Regions from separate parts of the Pantoea ananatis PA13 genome, predicted to be linked through region 3. Evidence: predicted binding sites of a transcription regulator. Region 3 holds the regulator's gene; each other region holds the start of a gene.

Region 1 (7,790 bases), 430 kb from region 3:
TCCAGGCAAACAATTCTGAAGGCGGCGATGCGAACAATGGTAATAAAACACGTTTAGGCTTCGCCGGTCTGAAATTCGGTGACGCTGGCTCAATCGACTACGGCCGTAACTACGGTGTGGTTTACGATGCAATCGGCTGGACCGATATGCTGCCAGTATTCGGTGGTGACTCAGGTAACTCTGATAACTTTATGAATGGCCGTAGCACTGGTCTGTTGACTTACCGCAATACCAACTTCTTTGGTCTGGTAGATGGTTGGAACTTTGCTGTTCAATACCAAGGTAAGAACGACAACGCGAACAGAAATGGCCAAACTGCTAACGGCGATGGCTGGGGTGTGTCATCTTCCTATACTTCTCCAATCGGTGTAGGCGTTGTAGGTGCATATAGCAGCAGTGATCGTACTGATACGCAGTCTCAAGGTGTCGCGGCAAATGGTAACGTTATTGGTGCAGGTAAGCACGCTGAGAGCTGGGCAACTGCTCTGAAATATGATGCGAACAACATCTATTTGGCAGCGATGTATGGTGAAATGCGTAATGCAGCTCAAATTACAGTTCTGACCACACCTGGAAACACTGTTGACGCTTTTGCTAATAAGGCTCAGATTATTGAACTTGTTGCACAGTACCAGTTTGACTTTGGTCTGCGTCCATCTCTGGCCTACGTTCAGTCTAAAGGCAAAGATATCGAAGGTATTGGCGATGCTGATATCTACAAATATTTCGATGTTGCAGCAACTTACTACTTTAACAAAAACATAGCCACCTACGTTGATTACAAAATTAACCAGTTGAAAGACAACAACCCGCTGGGTCTGAATACAGATGACGTAGTTGGTGTTGGTCTGGTTTACCAGTTCTAACTTTGTTGATGCAGTACAAAAAACGGAGCTTCGGCTCCGTTTTTTATTGCCGTTTCCTCGCACTAAGCCCCGCGCTATCACACTGTTAACATTAGAACGGGTAATTCTGTCGCACAGACGATGAATTTTATCGCAAACGGTTGGCATTTCGCCGTGCTGACGTTAACCTGATGGTTCATTTGCTAAAGTTCACGCTACTGGACCCGACTCATGTTTGAATCGATCTCTGCTGCACCCGCTGACCCCATTCTTGGCCTGGCCGATCTCTTTCGTGCCGACGACCGCCCCAATAAAATCAATCTCGGTATTGGTGTTTACAAAGATGAAACCGGAAAAACCCCGGTGCTCACCAGCGTTAAGAAAGCAGAGCAGTACCTGCTTGAACACGAAACCAGCAAAAATTACCTGAGCATTGACGGTCTGCCAGATTTCGCGCACTGCACGCAGGAATTGTTATTTGGTCAAGGCAATGCCCTGATCGCGGCGGGCAGAGCCCGCACGGCGCAGACGCCGGGCGGTACAGGCGCACTGCGCGTCGCCGCGGATTTCCTGTCTACTCAGACGTCCGTTAAGCGCGTGTGGGTGAGCAACCCGAGCTGGCCGAACCACAAAAACGTGTTTAATGCCGCCGGGCTTGAGGTATGCGAATACCAGTACTATGACGCAGCAAACCATACCCTGGATTTTGACGGCATGCTGGCCTCACTGAAAGAGGTGAAAGCCGGTGATGTGGTGCTGTTTCATGGCTGCTGCCATAACCCGACCGGTATCGATCCTACTGCAGAGCAGTGGCAACAGCTGGCACAGCTCTCTCTGGCTAACGGCTGGCTGCCCCTGTTTGACTTTGCCTACCAGGGCTTTGCCCGTGGTCTGGAAGAGGATGCTGAAGGTCTGCGCATTTTTGCGGCAAGCCATCAGGAACTGATTGTCGCCAGTTCTTATTCCAAGAACTTCGGCCTGTATAACGAACGTGTGGGTGCGATTACGCTGGTTGCGGGCGATGCCGCGACGGCCGACACCGCATTCAGCCAGGTGAAATACACCATCCGCGCCAACTATTCTAACCCGCCGTCACACGGTGCGGCCGTGGTGGCCACGATTCTGGGCAACGACGCGCTCCGCACTATCTGGCAGCAAGAGCTGTCTGATATGCGTCAGCGTATCCAGCGCATGCGCCAACTGTTTGTGAACACCCTGGCGGATAAAGGTGCGCAGCAGGACTTCAGCTTTATCATCAAGCAGAATGGCATGTTCTCGTTCAGTGGGCTGACCAAAGATCAGGTCATTCGCCTGCGCGAGGAGTTTGGGGTTTATGCCGTTAATTCAGGCCGCGTAAACGTTGCCGGTATGACACCAGATAATATGTCTGCACTGTGCGAGGCGATTGTCGCCGTACTTTAAGCGCATCGCGTATAAAAAAATGGGCCACTCTGGCCCATTTTTTATTGCAGGAAAGGATTGGTCAGACGTTCACGCCCCAGCGTTGACACAGGCCCGTGACCGGGTAAAAACGTCACATCGTCGCCGAGCGGCAGCAGCTTATTATTTATCGCATCAATGAGATGTTGATGATTACCCTGCGGGAAGTCGGTACGCCCGACGCCGCCGCTAAAGATCACATCACCTGAGACCAGTAAGCGGCCTTTGGCATCAAAAAATACAATGTGCCCCGGCGTATGTCCGGGACAGTGCAGCACATCAAGCGTGACCTGACCAACCTGAACGGTATCCCCCTCCTCCAGCCAGCGATCCGGCGTCAACGGGGCACAATATTCCAGCCCAAACATTTGGCTTTGAGTAGGTAAGGATTCCAGCCAGAAAGCATCCTGCTTTTGCGGGCCGACCAGCGGCACCTGCCAGAATGCAGCCAGTTCTGCCGCTGCCCCAACATGATCGAGGTGACCATGCGTAAGCAGAATCTGTGCAGGCTTCAAATCAAGCTGCGCCAGCGTTTGCCTGATGGTATCGGCATCGCCACCCGGGTCCACCAGGGCCGATTCACGCGTGGTTTCGCACCAGATAACCGAACAGTTCTGGGCGAAGGCGGTGACGGGGATAATGTGATAATTCATAACGCTCCATGGTCGGCACCTGCAGCGTTGCCGACGTTACTACCAGTGCCTGACGGGACCGGTATCAATATGTACAAAGTTGCTGCTGGGGTAATATCCTACACCACCGGCACGCATTTTTAATGCGGCTTTGCGTACATTCGCCAGCGTCACCCCTTCAATGTGGAAATCCATCGCCTGGCCTTTGGTGTGATAACTGTGTTTTGCCACACCGGGCCCGGATTCCCGCAGCATATTGTTCGTCGCCAGTGAGCGATAGCCGGAGACGAGCTGGACGGGTTTGCGCGTTTCTAACAGCGCCTGAAGGCGATAGAGCTGGTCAAATAAGTGGGGATCGATACTTTTGGTTTTATTGGCACGGTAGTCGCGGAAAAAGTGGTTCAGGCGTGACAATTCACTTTTGTCGTAACTTTTACCGTTAAAGAATTCCGTTTTAAGGGTTTCACCAGTGTGAAGATTATTGAGCGTTAATATCCGCGGGCGTGAAGTGGAGAGTGAAGCCATCGCGGTCTCTGGCAGTAAGGCCAGGCCGGCAGCGGCACTTCCGCAAAGCAGCAGTTTGCGACGTAAAGAATCGATTGTAGACATGGAGCGGTTTACCTGAAAGCAGAGTCAAAGACATGTGCAAAAAACGTACTGGCGAACCATAACTTTATGGCGGTAGCACGTCAACCCATTATGGGCAAGTTTGGAAGGCGGCTCCGGATAAAGCCGCCTGAATGACAGGACTGAATAACGGACATACCGTACGACTAACGATTGAAAATCAACTATTAGAGTAATAACTGCTGCGCACGGCTTAAGACCTGGCTCGCCGAACGCGCCGTATTATCATAATTGTAAATATCTGTACGGAACTGCGTTTTGCCGTCATCCGCAACCCAGGCCGTTAAATAATACAAGTTAACCGGGATGCGATGCCGAATGGGTACATAGCGCGTGTCGCCCTGCTTGAGCGTGTCAGAGATACGCGCGTCATTCCAACCGACATCCTGCAACAGAATACCGGCCAGTTCCGAAGCTTTATTCACGCGCACGCAGCCCGAGCTGAGCGCACGAATATCGCGCTGAAACAGATTGTGGTTCGGCGTGTCATGCAGATAAATCGCATCCGAGCTTGGCATATTAAACTTATAGCGACCGAGTGAATTGGTTTGCCCAGGTGCCTGACGTATGCGGTAAGGGAAAGATGAGGCTGACACCATGCTCCAGTCAATCATGCTGGGATCGATGACTTCGGAATCGGCGCTCCAGCCAGACAGCAGCGTATATCCATGTTTATACAGATAGGTTGGGTCCTGTTTCACCTTAGGAATAATGTCCTGACGCACCAGATTGGTCGGCACATTCCAGGGCGGATTCAACACCACATTATTTAGTGCGCTTCGCATCAACGGCGTTTTACGATCTGGTCGTCCCACGATGACCCGGGAGGACAGCACTTTAGTGCCGTTGTTGTAATAATTCAGCGAATAGTTGGGGATGTTCACCATAATGCCGTTGTGCATATCATCCGGCAGCAAACGCAGCCGCTGGATATTCAGCGCCAGCAAGGCCGCACGCTGTTGAGGAGAGACATTCAGCCATTCCCGTGTACGCAGGCCAATCGCCCCATCGGCGTCCAGCCCCTGCCACTGTTGAAAGCGTTTTACCGCCGCGACCAGCTCATCGTTATAAACATTCACACTGCCGGGCGCAGCGGGAGCATTCTGGACGTTACCCTGAACACCGGGTGCCGCAGCAGGTATATCGTTAACCGTGACTGCCGAAGGGCTCACGGCGACAGGCTGCTCGCTGTGGCTGACGGCAACGGGTGCGGTGGGAACGGCATCCTCATTGGGCGCGGGTGCGGTTACCTGTGCACTCAGCATGCCGCTGCGGCGAAGAATTTCCCGCAACGCCGGCACATCGTCACTGACCTGTCCAGGTCGTAACGTGTCGCGATTTTTAATTTGTGGCCAGGGTTGTTTATCTTCAAGCAGGCTTTTCAGGGCCTTATGCATGAGTGGATACTGCGGATGCTGCGGCACCAGTGAATTAACAAACGCCGCCGAACTGCCCGCATTGACGGCATTTTGCCAGGCATTGATCACGGATACAGAAGGCACAGCCAGCTTGTAGGGCGTGGTGCTGTACAGCCAGATTTCTCCCTGAGCAGGCACCGAGGAGACAAACTGCAAATAGCCTAGCATCGCATCAGACAACGTGACATCACGGGCAAAGCCTGTGATGTCAGGATCGGTCAGGCGATCGACCCAGCGGGTAAACTGCGGCTGCACGCCGGAGAGGGCAACCTCCGCCAGCTGCTGCTGAAATTTCTGTACGGCTTCATGATCCTGCCAGATCGGCTGCATGTTACGCGCGGCGTAGAGCGCGGCCAGAGAAGCACCGTAAAAAGGCTGGCTGTCGCCTGAAAACGCCTGGCGAATCTTCTGCTGACTCTCACTGACGGATGTGGTGGCGTACGCCGCGTGCGTACCGGGCATCGCGGCGATGATCGCAGCCTGAGCCATTGCACAGGGAATGAGCGTGAGCGCTAGCGTCAGCCACGAACTAACCTGATGAATTTTGAAGCGTTTATACAGTAACATCCCTGCCCCCTTCATTGATCTACCGCGCAGCCTGTCAGGAAACAACTGCGATCGGGCTGTTACTCATATTATTGAGTATACAAATAAAAACGGCATTTGCCTCCTGTGACAAATGCCGTTACCAGATTAACTAATGGCGCTGTTTTTGACTATCTCTGCATCGTGAATATTATGTCGTGGTTTCACTCGCCGGATCGGCTTCGCTGCTGCGTTTCACGGGCAGTGGATCGGCCGCGAAGCCCCGCAATCCTACCACGTGAACGTGCTCGGTGTTGTTAAACACTTTACGCATCAGTTTATAGGTGGTGCCCTTCTCCGGACTGATATTTTCTGGCGCCGCGATCACCAGCTGCATCTCCAGTCGCTCACAGAGTTCAAACAGGGTCGCGATTGAGCGCGCATCCAGACGTGCGGCTTCATCCAGGAACAGCAGACGGCAAGGCGAAATATCTTTACCGCGCAGGCGACGTGATTCCTCTTCCCAGCTCTGCACCACCATGACCAGAATTGACATCCCCGTACCAATGGCCTCACCGGTGGAAAGCGCGCCACTTTCGGCACGCAACCAACCATCTGAACCCCGGTTGACCTCGACTTCCATCTCAAGGTAGTTACGGTAATCCAGTAGCTCTTCACCGATGGTTTGTGGTGTACGCTGCCCCATATCAATATGCGGATTCAGACGCTGGTAGAGTTTAGCCAGCGCTTCCGAGAACGTGAGTCGGTTGCTGTTAAACAGATCCTGATGCTGTTCGTGCTCTTCAGACAAGGTGTCCAGCAGCATGGCATGCGTTTCGCGCACGTTGACGTTCAGCCGGACGCTGCGCACCTGACCAAAGCTCACGGTTTGCAGCCCCTGATTCAGCTGGCGGATACGGTTCTGTTCACGCTGAATCGTTTTACGAATAATATTCGCGACGCTGCGTGAACTGATAGCCAGGGTTTGCTCACGGGCCGTCAGCTCTTCCGTCAGTCGATTGAGTTCAATCTCCATCTGCTCGATGGCTTCAACCGGATCGTCCGTGCGAATGATATCCTGGCGGATACGTTCGCGCAGATGTTGATACACGGCGATGAAAAACTGAATCTTACGTTCCGGGCGTTTCGGATCTTCAGACAAACGCAGCACATCGCGCAGATGTTCGTTATCGGCCACCGCCAGGCGCAGTGCGCCCAGTGCCTTATCCGACATGGAACGCAGTTCATCGCCACTGAGATAAGCCAGTTCACGACGATGCAGACGACGTTCAACACCGTTATCTTTCACCAGACGCAGCACCAGGCACCAGCCCGCCTTAGCACTCACCACCTGTTCGCGGATCTGGTGATAGTTACGTTCAAGCTGGCGCAGTTTTTTCTGCAGGTTGTCCATTTCTGCTTCGCAGAAAGTGAGCTGTTTCTCCAGCTGATTACGGCGGGCGCGGTTGTGACTTAACGCCGTATAAAGTTCATCCCGGCGGATACGCGCGCGTTCTTCCGCGCTGGCATCGGCCTGAACACCGATATCCTGCATTTCCTGCTGCAGCTCTTTCAGCATATCGCGCTTGGCATCATAGGCGCTTTTAAGCGATGCCAGCACCTGAGAATATTGCGTCAGCTGCGACTGATGGGCGCGCAAACGCTCACGACAGCGGCTGCGCTCGGCTTCTGCCTGCTCCAGCCTTTGACGCAGTTTGTCGCTGAGATCGTTGTTGCCGCCCAGCATGCTGGCAGAGTCGTCATAGCCGAAATGCGCACGGCGCTGCACCACTTCTGTCAAGGCAAACGCCTGCTGACGCGCGTTACGTTGCTGTTGCTGCGCCTGCTGGTAATCCGCCTGCAACTGCTCATGCTGTTCAGGATCGCTTTGCAGTACCGCAAGCATCGGCTCCAGTCTGGCCAGTTTTGCGCCATGCAAATGGAGGAAACGCGCGGCCTCCTGTGCCTCTTCAACCTGCTCGCGAATCTCCTCACAGCGATCCGCCAGCGTCTCATCCCGCAGCAGACTGATGCGCGGCAGCAGGCGATTAAGCTGTGCAACGCCCTCTTTTGCCAGTTCATACTGCTGACGCTGTTGCTGATTATTACTTTCATGCTGATTGAGCGCACGTTCCAGCTCACCGCGACGGGCGCCGAGCTGACGGATTTGCGCTTCTGGGTCATCATCAAAGGCCACCGCAAGATGGCTGCCGATAAAGCGACTAAATGACTGATGCAGACGTTGCGTCTTTTGTACGTCAAACGACAAGGTGGCGTAACGTTCCGCCAGCCGGTCGCGCTCG
Region 2 (7,790 bases), 1.7 Mb from region 3:
AGAAAAAGAATTAACAGGAACGACAAAACCAGTAGTGAAGATTTTTTTAACGACATTACGCAGTCCTGAATAGGGGATTATGGACTGATATATCGGCATCAGGAGGGTAAATATTTAGTGGGAACGTGCTGAAATTAATAAACAATAAGGTGGGTAAAAGATGAGCGAAATAATGAACCAGATGATTCAATATTATTATCTGATGATCTTTTCTGCCGGTTCGGTTATTTCGCCCTTTACGTTAGATAACCTGAGTTTTAGGGCCAGACAGATTTAACAAAGCCTGAAAGATCGGCGCGTGCACAGGATGACTGCTGGCGATAAACAGCACGGCGCAAGAGGTGATGTATCGTAACGCGTTATAAACTGGCCTTTTATTTCATCATTCAACGGTCATGCTTTGTTATTATTGCCATGACAATAATATATGACAGGAAATCACGCTTTTATTGTTGTCAGGTCTGGTCCTGTTTTATTTGTAAAATCAACAGAGAAAAGGCTGACCTACGTCAGGTAAATAATCCGAATGATGAATCTTTATCCGGTTATCGTCGTCAACCCTGACCTGTCGTCTACACTTATTACATCGTTATAAGGAAGTCTCTACTCACCGGTATCGAGGTAATAATGCAAGTATGTCCCTATTTGTTTCTCTATGGTCGCTGTGAAGAAGCGATAGAATTCTATTTGCAGGCAACGGGTGGAAAACTGCTGCAAAAAATGACGTTTGGCGATATGCCGGAGCAGGGTGAACAGGTGGGCGATCGGTCCGCTCCGCCGTTGCCCCCTGAGAAAATTATGCATGCGCACCTCCGCATTGGTCAGGGTGAGCTGATGATGAGTGATGGCAATCCCCATCAGCCTCCGGCCTCAGAACACGCGGGCTATGCCGTGAGTCTGGCAACCAATGATGCAGAGCAGGGTAAGGCATGGTTTGAAAAGCTGTCTGCAGGCGGGAAAGTCACTACGCCATGGCAGGAGACGTTCTGGTCTAACGGCTTCGCCATGATTATCGATAAATTCAATATTCCATGGCGCATCAACGTGGTAAAACCCGACGCGTAATACGCTGCAGTTTGTAAAGACGCGAGGCCTTCCCTATGGGAAGGCCTCAACGTTTGCCGCCACCTCTTTTCGCGGTGCGACAGCAATCAGAAGTTATAGCCAGCGACCAGGTAGTAACCCCAGCCTGTGGACTTGATTTCAGACGCGCTTTCACCAAATCCTAACTCCTGACCCGCTCCCCACTGACCGCCGTTATGAAAATAACGGGCGACGGCCGAGAAGTGCCAGTGATCGTAACCCAGCGACAGGATATGGCTGGAGGCGATTGAATTGCTGGTGCGAATCGGGCCACTCTTTTCGCGTAAGTCTGAACCCCAGTCGAAGTTGGTAAAGCCTACATAGCCAAGGTTACCGCCCCACAGGGTGGTGATCGGCACAAAATATTTCACTTTGAAGCGATAGCCATCCCAGCTGTTTTCATTCGCTGCACCGTAGTTTTCCCACTGGTATTTGGCATAGACGTTAAGCGACAGACCGATATCGCTGTGCGTATCGATGTCGGTGCCCAGGCCCATATACCAGGTATTCTGACGGTTGGCGCTGTTGCGGCCCATATCGTAGATATAGTTGTTCGCGAAGTACCACTCTTTAAACGGACCAAAGGCCAGGCTGGTGCCGGTCAGTTTATCAATGGAGAAACGCGGCTCAATTTCCATGAACAGCGGCGAACCGTGGTCGAAAATGCCGTTAGCATTGCTGTTGCCCACGCCAAAGAAGTTCGGCAGATCAACGTAGCCGTAAAAATCAAACCAGTCTTTTTTCGCAAACGCTTCATATTCCAGATAGACGTCATTATTGAACTGCGGTCCGAAGCGAGTGTGGTAACTGCCCACCACGTTTACGCTCTGATGCCACCAGTCGGAAACGTACTGGGGAGCATTGTCAGCAGCCTGCACTGCACCGTTTAAGGAACCTGCCAGCAGGGCGCCTGCCATTAACGTTTTAAATTTCATTATATTTTGACCACTGGTTTTTATGCGCAAGACAATCGTTTGCGCGCTGTTTGGAAATCAATCCCAAAGGTTGGGCAGTAATGTACTCAGGCCGCCTGTTTTAGTTAGCGTAGCGTGCCTGTAACAGAGAGATAGAAAATAGCTTTTGGTCACATTTGTCAAAATGTGTTGCATAACAATTCATCAATATTGTGATGCTTGTCACAATATTGTCTCCGGCGAACGGAACCAGGCAACCGTTTACGTTGTCCGGTTCCGAATCAAACAGCGAGGATCAGGGAAAAGTGACGCGGACCTGAAAACCGCAACGTACACCGTGCGGATTCAGGCAATTGGACAGGGCAACGCGGATATGATGTTTGTGCGCCACGCTTCGTACAATAGACAAGCCTAACCCGCTCCCCTGGGCTTTAACATCCGGGGCGCGGGCAAAGCGATCAAACGCGCGTTCAATAAACGACTCCGGCATGCCCGGGCCGTTATCGACGATATCTACCACGGTTTGCCCGTCAACACGGTGCAGCAGGACATCCACCAGGCTGCCTTCAGGCGTATGAAGCATGGCATTGCCAATCAGGTTATCAAACAGGCTTCGCAGCTCCGATCGTCCGGCCTGCAACTGGTAGTGCGTGGTGCCGCTAAAGCCAATGTCGATACCGCGTTTATCTGCCACCACCATGAGCTGCTCAATGCTCTCTTTCAGCACATCTTCCAGCGCGATAGTTTCGAGGCTTGCGACAACCGACTGATCTTCCCAGCGTGACATATTCAGCAATTGGGTCACCAGATGGCGGGTGCGGGTCACGCCCGATTCCAGTTGTGCAAACTGACGACTGGCCTCGCCAGGCTGAATATGCTGCCGCAGGTTCTCCAACTGCAACGTAACCGCCGTGACCGGCGTCCGCAATTCGTGCGCGGCATCTTCCATAAACTGGCGCTGTGAAGACCAGGCCGCACGAAGTTTATCCAGCAGCGAATTATAGGCGGCGACCAGCGGCTGAATTTCATCAGGCAGGCTTCCCGGTGAAACGCTGTGTGGGTGATGGGCATCCTGCGCGGCAATCTCCCGGGAGGCAACGCGCAAATCCCGGGTGATTTTGCGCACGACCAGCCAGATAACCAGTAATGACAGCGGCATCATCAAAATCAGCGGAATAATCGCCGACAGCGCCCGCCTCACCATCATTTCTTTCATGTAGCTGAGATTGAGCATCACCTGAATGGTCTTTATCTCGCTGCCGGGCTGGCCGGAGCGGGTATAAATTCGCCATTCGCAGTCGTGGCAGCCGCCGATCTGCACATCTTTGTAGCCGTTTTCGGCCTGTAACGGCGCGTGCAACTCAGGCCAGGAGCTGGAGCGTAGCTGACCTTTGGCATCCCATAGCTGAATGACGAAGGCGCTTTTGATCTTGTGCGCTGGCGCAATCAGCGGCATCAGCGGAGGGATTTCGCGATTCACTGACCAGGCATCGGCCAGCTTGGCGAGCTGCTCATCCTTGATGACGCCCACCATTTCACCGTAGCAGTTAAAGAAATACCAGGCCACGCCGCCAATCATCAGCAAATGAATGACCAGTAACGTACTGAGTAATTTATTCCGTAACGATCGCATAAAGATTTTCATATTGCCGGTACTCGCCAACCCAGTCCGCGCACGTTGCGGATCACATCATTATCCAGCTTGCGCCGCATGCCGTGGATTAATACGTCTACCGCATTGCTGCTGACTTCTTCGCCCCAGCCATAGATGCGGTTCTCTAACTGCTCGCGTGACAGGATGGCACCGGGCCGCTCCAGCAGCGCATAGAGCAGGGCATATTCCCGGGCGGTTAACTGCTCACGTTGCCCTTTGTACAGGACTTCGCGCGTCAGCATATCCAGTTGAACATCCCCGCTGCCCAGCACCGAATCGGCGGAACCGTGATGGCGCCGGGTAATCGCACGCATGCGGGCCATGACCTCCTGAAGATCAAAAGGCTTGAGCAGGTAGTCATCCGCACCATAATCCAGGCCCTGTACGCGCTGAGCGACCGTATCGCGGGCGGTAAGGATCAAGACCGGTGTGGCATCCCCGCGCCCGCGTGCCCGTCTCAGCACCTGCAATCCGTCGTCCCGGGGTAAGCCAAGATCAAGCAGGACGCAGCTGTAGCCGCCTTCGCTCCAGGCGTTTTGCGCATACACGCCATCGCGTACCCAGTCAACTGACCAGCCTGCCGCTTCCAGCGCCTGCTGCAAATTCGCGCCGATCATTTCATCATCTTCGACCAACAAAACGCGCATGGATGATGCCCTCCCGAAAAATGGCAACAGTGTAGCGCTGGATTATTAGCGCAGAATTATTGGGGCGCTCAGCCTGCTAAAAGGCCGGGGCGCGCCGGATGCCTGTACCTAAAGAGGCGATTTTACCGCTTTGCTAATTCTGCGCTAATTTTTCGCTAATTAAGGGATAAATTTAACGCGCTACAGTGTGTTCCCTGCACATCTGCTTTAACCAGGAGAACACCATGAATCAGCGCGAGTTTATTCGTAGTTTGCTGGAATGGATAGAAAGCAATTTAGGACACGATCTGCATCTGGACGAAGTTGCTCGCCGCGCGGGCTATTCCCGTTGGCACCTGCAACGGTTATTTCGCCAGCATACCGGCTTCTCACTGGCCGAGTATATCCGTCAGCGCCGTCTGACCGAGTCGGCCCTGACGCTGCTTAACAGCAACGAAGCCATTTTACAGGTGGCGATGAGCTATGGGTTTGATACCCAACAGGCCTACACACGAACGTTTAAAAACTATTTTATGGTCACGCCGGGTCAACTTCGCCGTCAGCGCCGGGTAGAGCCAGATCGTTTATTATTCCCTTATGCCATGGCAAGTTAGTCTCTGTATGGACATTCCCATCCGCGAACTTGTGGGAATGTCCATGCATCGCCAGGGCTGCCTCGCGTCCTTTTTCCTGCTCCCACGCTGTCCGCTTTCCTTCCGTTGCTTTATTCTGACTGCCTGAGGCACGGCGTCGTGGCTGTGCAATAACCTTCAGCAGGCCGATTTGTCCCAGGAACCCGATGACTAACAGCGATAATCTGATCGCCATGATGTTGTTTGCGCGCGTGGTGGAACTCAAAAGCTTTACGGAAGCCGCACGCGTACTCGGCGTGTCAAAGTCCCACATCAGCCGGGAAATTGCCGGGCTGGAACAGCGGCTGGGCATTCGGCTGCTCCAGCGTACGACTCGCCGGATGACGCTGACGGAACTCGGCCAGGCTTACTATCCCTTTTGCGTGCGTATGCTGGACGAAATGCACCGGGCCGAAGATTTTGTGCAGCAGGCTCACCAAAATCCTGCCGGTAATGTCCGCTTACAGGCGCCCGTCACCTATGGCTGCCAGTGCATCGTGCCGCTGCTGAATCGGTTTCTGCGCGGTCATCTGCACATCAATGTCGATCTCAGCCTTACGGATAACAACGATGAGACCCTTGGCGACGGGGTAGACATCGCGATAGTTATCCGTGCTCATGCGCCCCGCCAGGGCAACTTTCGTGTTTTGAGCGACATCCACTGGGGCCTGTACGCCGCGCCTGACTACCTGGCGCAGCATCCTGCCATTTCGCATCCGCGCCTGTTACCCCGCCATGATCTCTTGATGTTTCACGGTCCGGCGCACACGGCGGCACTGCCTTTTCGTCGCGATAAGCTGCGTCTGGCGGTAGACGTGCGTAGCCGCTTTCGGGCCAATAACAGTATGGCGCTGCTGAACGCTGCACTGGCGGGCAACGGCATCGCCTATCTGCCTTCCTATATGGTGCAGGAGGCGCTGACGCAGGGGCAAATTGTCCAGGTGCTGCCGGAGTGGCAGATGGATCGCTCACAGAGTTACCTGCTGAGGCATCAGGACATCGCATCGGCCTCTCCCATCAACCTGCTGTGCGATACGCTGATCGACCAACTGGGCGCGCGCTGATTGTTGCAGTACAGCAACAAAACAGGCCAGTCAGCAAATATCGCGCGCCGACTGTTGTTGTCTCGTCACCATTGTTAGCCTGAGTCCCTAAACACGATGGGGATATCGCATGGAAATCACGTCTGAGGCACCTGTATTCCACCACTGGAAACGTAACTTATGGGTTTGCGTCTTTGGCTCGTTTACGACCCTGGTCGCCATGACCTTGCTGCTGCCTTTTTTACCCTTGTATGTTCAACAGCTGGGCGTACAGCACCCGGCGGCCATTGCGCGCTGGTCCGGCGTGGCCTATGGCGCAACCTTTCTCAGCGCCGCGTTAACCGCGCCGCTGTGGGGCAGGCTGGGCGATCGCTACGGCCGTAAGCTGATGCTGATCCGGGCGAGCCTGGGAATGGCCCTTGCCATGGCACTGATCGGCATGGCAACCGCTGTGTGGCAACTGGTGGCGCTGCGTTTACTGGCGGGATTACTCGGGGGCTATTCTTCCGGCTCCACCATTCTGATTGCTGCGCAAACCCCTAAAGCGCATACCGGATGGGCGTTAGGCGTGCTGGCATCCGGCATGATGGCCGGTAATGTTATAGGCCCCATACTGGGCGGTGTACTCCCGCCGCTGATCGGCATTCGGGCTACGTTCTGGCTGACGGGGGCGGTCATTTTTGTGGCATTCCTGGCGACCACCTTTTTGCTGAAGGAGCCAGCCGTGGCGCGTAAGAAGGTGCAGAGCGTTTGTCCTCAGCCGGGCGAGGCTGCTGCTCCCTTTGACCGGGCGATAGTCAGGCTGATGTGGTTAACGGCCATGCTGCTGGTGTTTGCCAATATGTCGATAGAGCCTGTCATCACGCTGTATATCGGCCAGTTTTTACATCAGGAGCATGCCATCACCCTGATGTCCGGCCTGGTGATGGCCGCAGCCGCGCTGGGCAGTATTCTTTCAGCACCCTTTGTCGGCAAGCTGGCCGACCGCGTGGGGCACTGGCGGGTCCTGAGCGCTGGCCTGTTTGGCTGCGCGCTGTTACTGATCCCTCAGGCTTTTATTACCGATGCCTGGCAGCTGCTGCCGTTACGTTTCCTGATGGGCATGTCGCTGGGCGGTCTGATGCCCTGCATTACCGCCATTATCCGTCACCACGTTCCCGCCGTGCAGGTGGGGCGCATGCTCGGCTATTCGACGTCGGCGCAGTATATCGGCCAGGTCAGTGGTCCCCTTTTTGGTGGGGTGATTGGTGGCGCGTGGGGAATGCGGCCAGTATTTCTGGCCACCTGCATGGTCATGGGGCTGTGCGCCTGGTTAAGCTGGCGCTCCCCACGCACAAAAGCGCAGGGCAGATAGCAGGCATAAAAAAAGGCGGACCGGAGTCCGCCTCTGTTCAGGTGTTAATTACTTCTGGTCGGGCAGCGCATAGGCAATCACGTAATCGCCCAGCTTGGTGCCGAATGAACCATGGCCACCGGCAGCAATCACAACGTATTGCTTGCCGTTAACTTCATAAGTCATTGGCGTTGCCTGACCACCGGCTGGCAGGCGCGCCTGCCACAAGAGTTCACCGGTGTCGGTGCTGTAAGCGCGCAGGTAGTTATCAGCCGTTGCGCCAATAAAGAACACTTTGCCTGCGGTGGCAACCGGTCCGCCCAGCATTGGCATACCCATTTTAAAGGGCAGCGGTACAGGTGAGCTGTCACGAACGGTACCAATACGTTGTTTCCACACCACTTCGTTGGTTTTCAGGTCAACAGCAGAAACATAACCCCATGCAGGTTGTTTACACGGCAGACCAAAAGGTGACAGGAACGGATTCAGTTCAACGCCATACGGC
Region 3 (7,790 bases):
TGCGTAGCATTGAGCCAGGCGATATCCCGACGCCGTTGATGGCCGAATACTATCGTCAGCGCGCGGGGGCGGGCCTGATTATTACCGAAGCTACCCAGATTTCTTTCCAGGCCAAAGGTTATGCGGGTGCGCCGGGTTTACACACCCAGCCGCAAATCGCCGCGTGGAAAAATATTAACGAAGGTATCCACCAGGCAGGCGGACACAGTGCCGTACAGCTGTGGCACACCGGCCGTATTTCACATAACAGCGTCCAGCCGGAAGGTAAAGCGCCGGTTGCGCCTTCGGCGATACCTGCAGGCACACGCACTTCCCTGCGTGCCGAAGACGGCAGCGTGTATCGCGAAGATACCTCAGTGCCGCGCGAACTGAGCATCAGTGAAATTCAGCAAATCGTTGCCGATTTTGGTCAGGCCGCTGCCAATGCGCGGGAAGCAGACTTCGACATGCTGGAACTGCACTCCGCTCACGGCTATCTGATGCACCAGTTCCTGTCACCGTCCTCGAATCAGCGTACCGATGAGTACGGCGGCAGCGTTGAGAAACGCGGACGTTTTGCGCTTGAAGTGGTCGATGCCGCGATTGCCAACTGGTCAGCGGATCGTGTTGGTATCCGTGTCTCTCCTGTCGGCAGCTTCCAGAACCTGGATAATGGCCCGAACGAAGAAGAAGATGCACTGTGGTACATCGCTGAACTGGCGAAACGCAAGATTGCCTATCTGCATATGTCAGAACCTGACTGGGCAGGCGGTACACCTTACAGCGACGCCTTCCGTCAGAAAGTCCGTGATACCTTCCCGGGCGTAATTATTGGCGCTGGCGCTTACACCGTTGAGAAAGCGGATGATCTTATCAGCCGCGGCTTGATCGATGCCGTTGCCTTTGGTCGGGATTACATCGCTAACCCGGATCTGGCCCAGCGTTTACAACAAGATGCACCACTGAATCCACAGCGTCCCGAATCCTTCTACGGTGGCGGCGCTGAAGGCTATACTGACTATCCTGCACTGTAAAACGCAGGCAGCCGTGAGTCTTTCACGGCTGCGGTTATTCTTTGGCGATTATCGTCGCTATACTGAGTGTTTGTGTCATCCGGGGATGACGTTTTTCAAAAGAGGAAGCTATGCGTTTACTTCATACCATGCTGCGCGTTGGCGATTTGCAACGCTCCATTGATTTTTACACTCGCGTGCTGGGCATGCGCCTGCTTCGCCAAAGCGAAAACGCTGAATATAAATATACCCTGGCGTTTGTGGGCTACACCGAAGAGAGCGAAGGTGCCGTTATTGAGCTGACCTACAACTGGGGCGTTGACAGCTACGATCTCGGTAACGCTTATGGTCACATCGCGTTGGGCGTTGATGATGTTGCCGCAACCTGCGAGCGCATCCGTAACGACGGCGGTAACGTGACGCGTGAAGCCGGCCCGGTCAAAGGTGGCACCACGATCATTGCCTTTGTTGAAGATCCAGACGGTTATAAAATCGAACTGATCGAAAATAAACATGCCGGACACGGCCTCGGCAGCTAAGCCGTGAACATCAGCCCGCGCAACGCGGGCTGATTCTCGCTTCCCTTACCTGTACCTGCTGCAGACGGGGCGCTTTTTTGGCATACTACGCGCTGCCCTTTTTCTGCAATGAGATCCTGATGTCTGAATCGTCTTCCCCCAACGCACTCAATCAACGCTTTCGTGGTTTCTATCCCGTGGTTATCGATGTGGAAACGGCGGGCTTCAATGCGCAAACCGATGCGCTGCTGGAAGTCGCGGCCATTACGCTGAAAATGGATGACGAGGGTTGGCTTCATCACGACCAGACACTGCATTTTCATGTTGAACCTTTTGTCGGCGCTCTGCTGCATCCGGAAGCCCTTGCCTTTACCGGCATCGATCCCAGCAATCCGTTACGGGGCGCGGTGAGCGAATACGAAGCCTTGCATGCCATTTTTAAACTGGTGCGCAAAGGCATTAAAGATACCGGGTGCAATCGCGCGATCATGGTGGCGCATAATGCGACCTTCGATCTTAATTTTATGAATGCCGCCGCCGAACGCGCCAGCCTGAAACGGAATCCGTTTCATCCTTTTGCCACTTTCGACACGGCCGCCCTGAGCGGGTTAGTGCTGGGTCAGACGGTACTGGCCAAAGCCTGCAAAGCGGCAGGGATGGAATTTGACAGCAGTCAGGCGCACTCTGCGCTGTATGACACGCAGCAAACGGCCACGCTGTTCTGCGAACTGGTCAATCGCTGGAAACGTCTGGGAGGCTGGCCGCTGGCTCTAGCGGAAGAGGCAACAGAATATCAGGGCGCGGCGGAGTAAACGCCCGTTAAACGAAGAAAAGGCCGACGATGTCGGCCTTTTTTATTATTCCGCTTCTTTAAACTTCTCTGCGGTTTCTTTGACCAGCGGTTGTAATTCGCCACGCTGGAACATCTCAACAATAATGTCGCAGCCGCCAACCAGTTCGCCATCGACCCACAGCTGAGGGAAGGTTGGCCAGTTAGCATACTTTGGCAGCTCTGCGCGAATATCCGGGTTCTGCAGAATATCCACGTAAGCGAAGCGCTCACCACAGGCAGACAGCGCCTGAACCGCCTGGGCAGAGAAACCGCAGCTTGGCAGTTTCGGCGAACCTTTCATGTACAGCAGGATCGGGTTTTCTGCGATCTGGCGCTGAATTTTTTCTACAGTACTCATTATTGCCTTCCTTAATTCGTCACTTCGTGTTTCTTTATTGTAGCGACTTCCCTTCAGGACTGAAAATGAGATTTTCTTCCCGTTAGGGCAAACCGCCATGTTTGTTAAGTCCGCTTGCGCGCTATCCACCCGCTCATCGGGACCCAAAAGGTGAATGCATTAATAATTTGCAATAATTTTGCTGAGTTAACCTGCTGAAATTACTTATTTATGCCTGCTTTTTACCCAAGTTATTAATTAATAAAAAAAGGACTTACTGTTTTAAAAAAAACTGGACTAGAATGTCTTCGGCGCTGATCGTTGATCAGATTTTTCTTAACCTTGTCAGATATCTGTTGAACCTGACAGCTTAACCAGTAAACGGACTATGCGTTCAATTATTACGCTTCTTATTCTGGCTTTTGCGCAACTGTTCTTTAATGTCGCCTCTGCATCACCGCAGGCGCCGGTTAAGGCCAGCTTGCATAAGGTAGAGAAAAAAAGTGCGCGCGAAGATGAGCGGCGCAAGCGACGCACGGTTAAAGCTTCGGCGAAAAAAAGCCGTTCCTCCGCAGAGCAGAAATCCAGCAAAACGCTTAAAACCAGTAAAAATCCCTCTCACGCGGTTGCCTCTCACAAAACCCTGACCAAAGCGACTGATTCACACAAGAAGCTCACCAAAAAAGTGGCCGCCAACGCCACCAGCAAGAAACGCTATGGTCATCAACGCGCGGTGAAGGTGGCGAAAGCGGACAGCAAGGATACCGGCACCATCAAAATGAGCAACGCACACCGTCAGCGCTATCAAAAAGCACGTGAAACGGCGATGGCGAAACTGATGGGACAGCTGGGCAAGCGCTACCAGTGGGGCGGAAAATCGCCGCATACCGGTTTCGACTGCAGCGGCCTGGTGTGGTACGCCTACAAAGATGTGGTGAAATTTAAAATTCCGCGTACTGCAAATGAAATGTATCACCTGCGGGATGCCGCGCCGGTGAATCGGGAAGCGCTGGAGAAAGGCGATCTGGTGTTTTTCCGCATCAACGGACGTGGCACGGCCGACCACGTGGGTGTTTACCTGGGTAACGGTAAATTTATTCAGTCACCGCGTACCGGAAAGGACATTCAAATCAGTGCGTTAAGCGAAGATTACTGGCAGCGCCACTATATTGGTGCGCGTCGCGTCATGACGCCAAAAACCGTTCGCTAAACGTCACTCCTCCGTCATACCGACGGAACGCAGCCGGGACAGGGAAACCTTCCCGGCTTTTTTATTAGTTCAGAATGGCGGTAAAGCTGAACGCAATAATCATCAACAGTGCAGCCGCCGTGGTCATCAATGACAGTTTCAGATCGGTACTCATCACAACTCCTTAGGCACAATTTTAGTAGGGGTTAAGCATTTTCCCACACGCGTGGGTAAAAATCTCGTTTTATCCGTGCAGCCTTGTTAGAATCCCCTCTTTGTTGCGCAACAGCGCGCAACATCGGTTGCGTCAGCACCCTTTTCAACCGTTATTTCCTGCCCCGATGCCCCATAACCGGTCAGAAAAACGATTTTTTTGCAGAAATAACCGTCCGCTGACGCAAACGTTTAACAACATGCTTATCAACAGGTTAGATAAGCCCGGGAGTTCGATTTTCATGGCAACAATTAAAGATGTGGCGAAACGTGCAGGCGTCTCTACCACAACCGTTTCTCACGTCATCAATAAGACGCGCTTTGTCGCAGAAGATACCCGCGAAGCGGTCTGGGAAGCGATTCGGGAATTACATTATTCACCCAGCGCCGTAGCACGCAGCCTGAAGGTGAATCACACCAAAACGCTGGGCCTTTTGGCCACCTCCAGCGAGGCGCCCTATTTCGCTGAAATTATTGAAGCCGTGGAGAATCACTGCTTTGATAAAGGCTACACCCTGATTTTAGGCAACGCGCATAACGACCTGCAAAAACAGCGTGCCTACCTCTCGATGATGGCGCAGAAGCGCGTCGATGGGCTGCTGGTCATGTGTTCTGAGTACCCGGATGATTTGCTGCAAATGCTGGAAGCCAACCGCAATATTCCCATGGTGGTCATGGACTGGGGCGAATCCCGTGCCGATTTTACTGACACGGTGCTGGATAATGCGTTTCAGGGCGGTTATCTGGCCGGCCGCTACCTCATCGAACGCGGGCATCGCGATATTGGCGCCATTCCAGGGCAAATGGAACGTAACACCGGTGGTGGCCGTCATGCCGGTTTCCTCAAGGCGCTGGAAGAAGCCGGTATTCAGCCGCGTTCAGAGTGGATTGTGCAGGGCGATTTCGAGCCTGAATCCGGGTATCAGGCTATGCAGCAAATTCTGTCGCAGAAGCAGCGCCCAAGCGCGGTGTTCTGCGGTGGCGATATTATGGCCATGGGCGCTATCTGTGCCGCCGATGAAATGGGCCTGCGCGTCCCGCAGGATATTTCGGTGATTGGCTACGATAATGTGCGCAACGCACGCTATTTCACGCCTGCACTCACTACCGTGCACCAGCCAAAAGCGCAACTCGGGGAGAAGGCTCTGGAAATGTTGCTGGACCGCATTACCAGCAAGCGTGAAGAGTCGCAAACCATCGAAGTGCATCCGACACTGATTGAGCGACGCTCTGTAGGCTACGGTCCCTATCGCGACTACCGTCGTTAATCCTCGCTCAACCACTCCTGATTGAGCGTTTGCGCATCACCCAGGTAATTGAGCAACCAGCCCAATGCCGGTGATGCGCGATCTTCCGCCCAACTGACGCAGCAGGGACTTTCTGGAAAAGGCTGGGGCAAGTTAAGTTCGGTCACTTCGCCGCTGTCCAGTAGCGGGCGGGCTAAGTGCCCCGGCACCATTGCGACGCACAGCCCGGCCCGGACGCAGTCCAGCCCGGTCTGCCATTCAGGCACCACCAGTCGGCGTTGATTATCCAGAGCCCAGGTCATACGACGCGGTAACGCACGCGAGGTGTCTTCCAGCACCAGCGAAGGCCAGTTGCGCAACGCCTCATCATCTAGCCGGGCGACCTGGGTTAACGGATGTTCCCGCGCGACGATGCAGCGCCAGTTCAGAGTTCCCATATCGCGGAAAGCAAACCGCCCGCCCACCGGAATCGCCTGAGTCGCGCCTATTGCGACCTCGACTCTTCCGTCAGCCAGCGCATCCCATACGCCGTTAAACACTTCATAACTGATGTGGAGCTCCATATCCGGAAAGTGGCGATAGAAATCCCTGACGAACTGACGGGTTCGGTGCGGTTTCACAATGCAGTCCACCGCAATCGCGATTTGCCCTCGCCAGCCGTTGGCCAGTTGCTGGCACTGACGGCGCGTGGCATCCATTTTTTTGATGACGCTGCGGCCTTCTCGCACAAAATGTTCGCCCGCAGGTGTCAAAACGACCTCCCGGTGCTGCCGTTCAAACAGCGGTACCGCCAGCCAGGTTTCAAGCTGGCGAACGGTATAGCTGATGGCAGAAGGCACACGGTGCAACTCCTGGGCCGCAGCACTGAAACTGCCGCCACGCGCGACCGCATCAACCACTTCAAGCGCATATTCAGACCACATATCCTGCCTTTAAATTTTTTAACAGCAACAGGCAAATTTTACCGTTTCACAGTATGAAGTACAGCTTTTACACTGCCCCGCGTTTATCCTGCAAAAAATGAGAATCAGATGTCAGCTTCTAAAGGATTCATTCCCTATCTTGCCGTGCTTAGTATGCTGGGCTTTCTGGCCACCGATATGTACCTGCCCGCCTTCGGGGCCATGCAGCAAAGTTTTAACACCTCCGCCGGGATGATCAGCGCCAGTATGAGCCTGTTCCTGGCGGGTTTTGCCTGTGGTCAGCTGGTATGGGGACCGCTGTCAGATCGTATTGGCCGCAAACCGGTATTGCTGGCAGGACTGAGCCTGTTTGCGCTGGGTTGTGCGGGGATGCTGTGGGTGGACGACGTGGTACTGATGCTGGTGCTGCGCTTCATTCAGGCCATCGGCGTGTGCGCGGCTGCCGTGAGCTGGCAGGCCCTGGTGGTCGATCGCTATCCTCAGTCGCGCGCGAATAAAGTCTTTGCCACTATTATGCCGCTGGTCGCGCTGTCTCCTGCGCTGGCCCCGCTGCTGGGTGCCTGGCTGATTAGCCATTTTCACTGGCGCTCAATTTTTGTCGTTCTGACCGCGATTGCCGCGGCCCTGATCCTGATTACGCTGCGCCTGCCATCGGTACAAACAGCGCGCCGCCCGGCCCCGTCACAGCCCGGTTTTATGACGCTGCTGCGTTCACGCGTCTACAGCGGTAACGTCCTGATGTATTCTGCCTGCTCGGCCAGCTTTTTTGCCTGGTTGACCGGATCACCGTTTATTCTGGCAGCGATTGGCCTGTCGCCTGCTGATATCGGCTTAAGCTATATTCCGCAGACCATTGCTTTCTTAGTCGGCGGTTTTGGCTGCCGTGCGCTCCTTAACCGTTTCAAAGGGGCGCAGTTGCTGCCATGGCTGCTCATCGTCTATAGCCTTAGCGTACTGGCCCTGTTTGCCGTCGCCCTGTCAGGCTCGGTTTCACTCACCGCTTTGCTGGTGCCGTTTTGCGGCATGGCGCTGGCGAACGGGGCGATTTATCCCATCGTCGTATCCAGTGCACTTCTGCCCTTCCCCCATGCGACCGGCAGAGCCGCCGCCCTGCAGAACACGCTGCAGCTGGGCCTGTGCTTTGTCGCCAGCCTGGCCGTCTCGGCGGGCCTGACCCAGGCGCTGTTCACCACAACGCTCATCATGGCGGTGACGATTGTACTGGCGCTGGCAGGCTATCAGATGCAGCGCCGCACCGGCGCACAAACTGATATTGCCTCAACGGCACATCCCTGCCAGGATAATCACTGAGGCAACGACTTTTGTCGTCTGAGTGATCAACACGTGACGGGCCCGCCAGCGCCTCCTGTGCCGGGCCCTGATTCGCCGTACCATCATAATAACAATGTTTCACGCAGCCTCATCGCTGTGAAGGTGTCTTTGTGGGCAAATGCACTCTGCTGGCCCCTGCATTGCACCCTTTCTCTGTACGCTTAAGGTTGTCTGGCGCAAGGCGTCATCTGTGACTTTTCTCATAAT

What was found. Region 3 encodes PurR, which represses purine synthesis genes. Its sites were predicted from a motif close to CANGCAAACGTTTGCNTG; they were not measured.
Region 1: the regulator PurR is predicted to act here: its motif matches at 996-1,013, upstream of PAGR_RS14165 (amino acid aminotransferase).
Region 2: the regulator PurR is predicted to act here: its motif matches at 2,248-2,265, upstream of PAGR_RS20365 (nucleoside-specific channel-forming protein Tsx).

What each region holds. Positions count from the first base shown of each region.
Region 1 covers NC_017554.1:3,000,644-3,008,433, forward strand. Annotated here, with positions in the region: gene ompC (porin OmpC) at 1-866, shown strand, start outside; gene PAGR_RS14165 (amino acid aminotransferase) at 1,077-2,267, shown strand; gene PAGR_RS14170 (MBL fold metallo-hydrolase) at 2,309-2,938, opposite strand; gene mepK (peptidoglycan L,D-endopeptidase MepK) at 2,978-3,526, opposite strand; gene ldtD (L,D-transpeptidase) at 3,712-5,529, opposite strand; gene mukB (chromosome partition protein MukB) at 5,699-7,790, opposite strand, start outside.
Region 2 covers NC_017554.1:4,306,476-4,314,265, reverse strand. Annotated here, with positions in the region: gene PAGR_RS20375 (methyl-accepting chemotaxis protein) at 1-56, opposite strand, end outside; gene yjdN (VOC family metalloprotein YjdN) at 628-1,065, shown strand; gene PAGR_RS20365 (nucleoside-specific channel-forming protein Tsx) at 1,152-2,018, opposite strand; gene PAGR_RS20360 (sensor histidine kinase) at 2,293-3,642, opposite strand; gene PAGR_RS20355 (response regulator) at 3,639-4,298, opposite strand; gene PAGR_RS20350 (helix-turn-helix domain-containing protein) at 4,523-4,891, shown strand; gene PAGR_RS20345 (LysR family transcriptional regulator) at 5,077-5,973, shown strand; gene PAGR_RS20340 (MFS transporter) at 6,083-7,306, shown strand; gene PAGR_RS20335 (glucose/quinate/shikimate family membrane-bound PQQ-dependent dehydrogenase) at 7,355-7,790, opposite strand, start outside.
Region 3 covers NC_017554.1:2,575,171-2,582,960, forward strand. Annotated here, with positions in the region: gene PAGR_RS12125 (alkene reductase) at 1-1,013, shown strand, start outside; gene gloA (lactoylglutathione lyase) at 1,124-1,531, shown strand; gene rnt (ribonuclease T) at 1,651-2,322, shown strand; gene PAGR_RS12140 (Grx4 family monothiol glutaredoxin) at 2,368-2,703, opposite strand; gene PAGR_RS12145 (C40 family peptidase) at 3,068-3,889, shown strand; gene cydH (cytochrome bd-I oxidase subunit CydH) at 3,954-4,043, opposite strand; gene purR (HTH-type transcriptional repressor PurR) at 4,324-5,349, shown strand; gene punR (DNA-binding transcriptional activator PunR) at 5,346-6,251, opposite strand; gene punC (purine nucleoside transporter PunC) at 6,360-7,562, shown strand.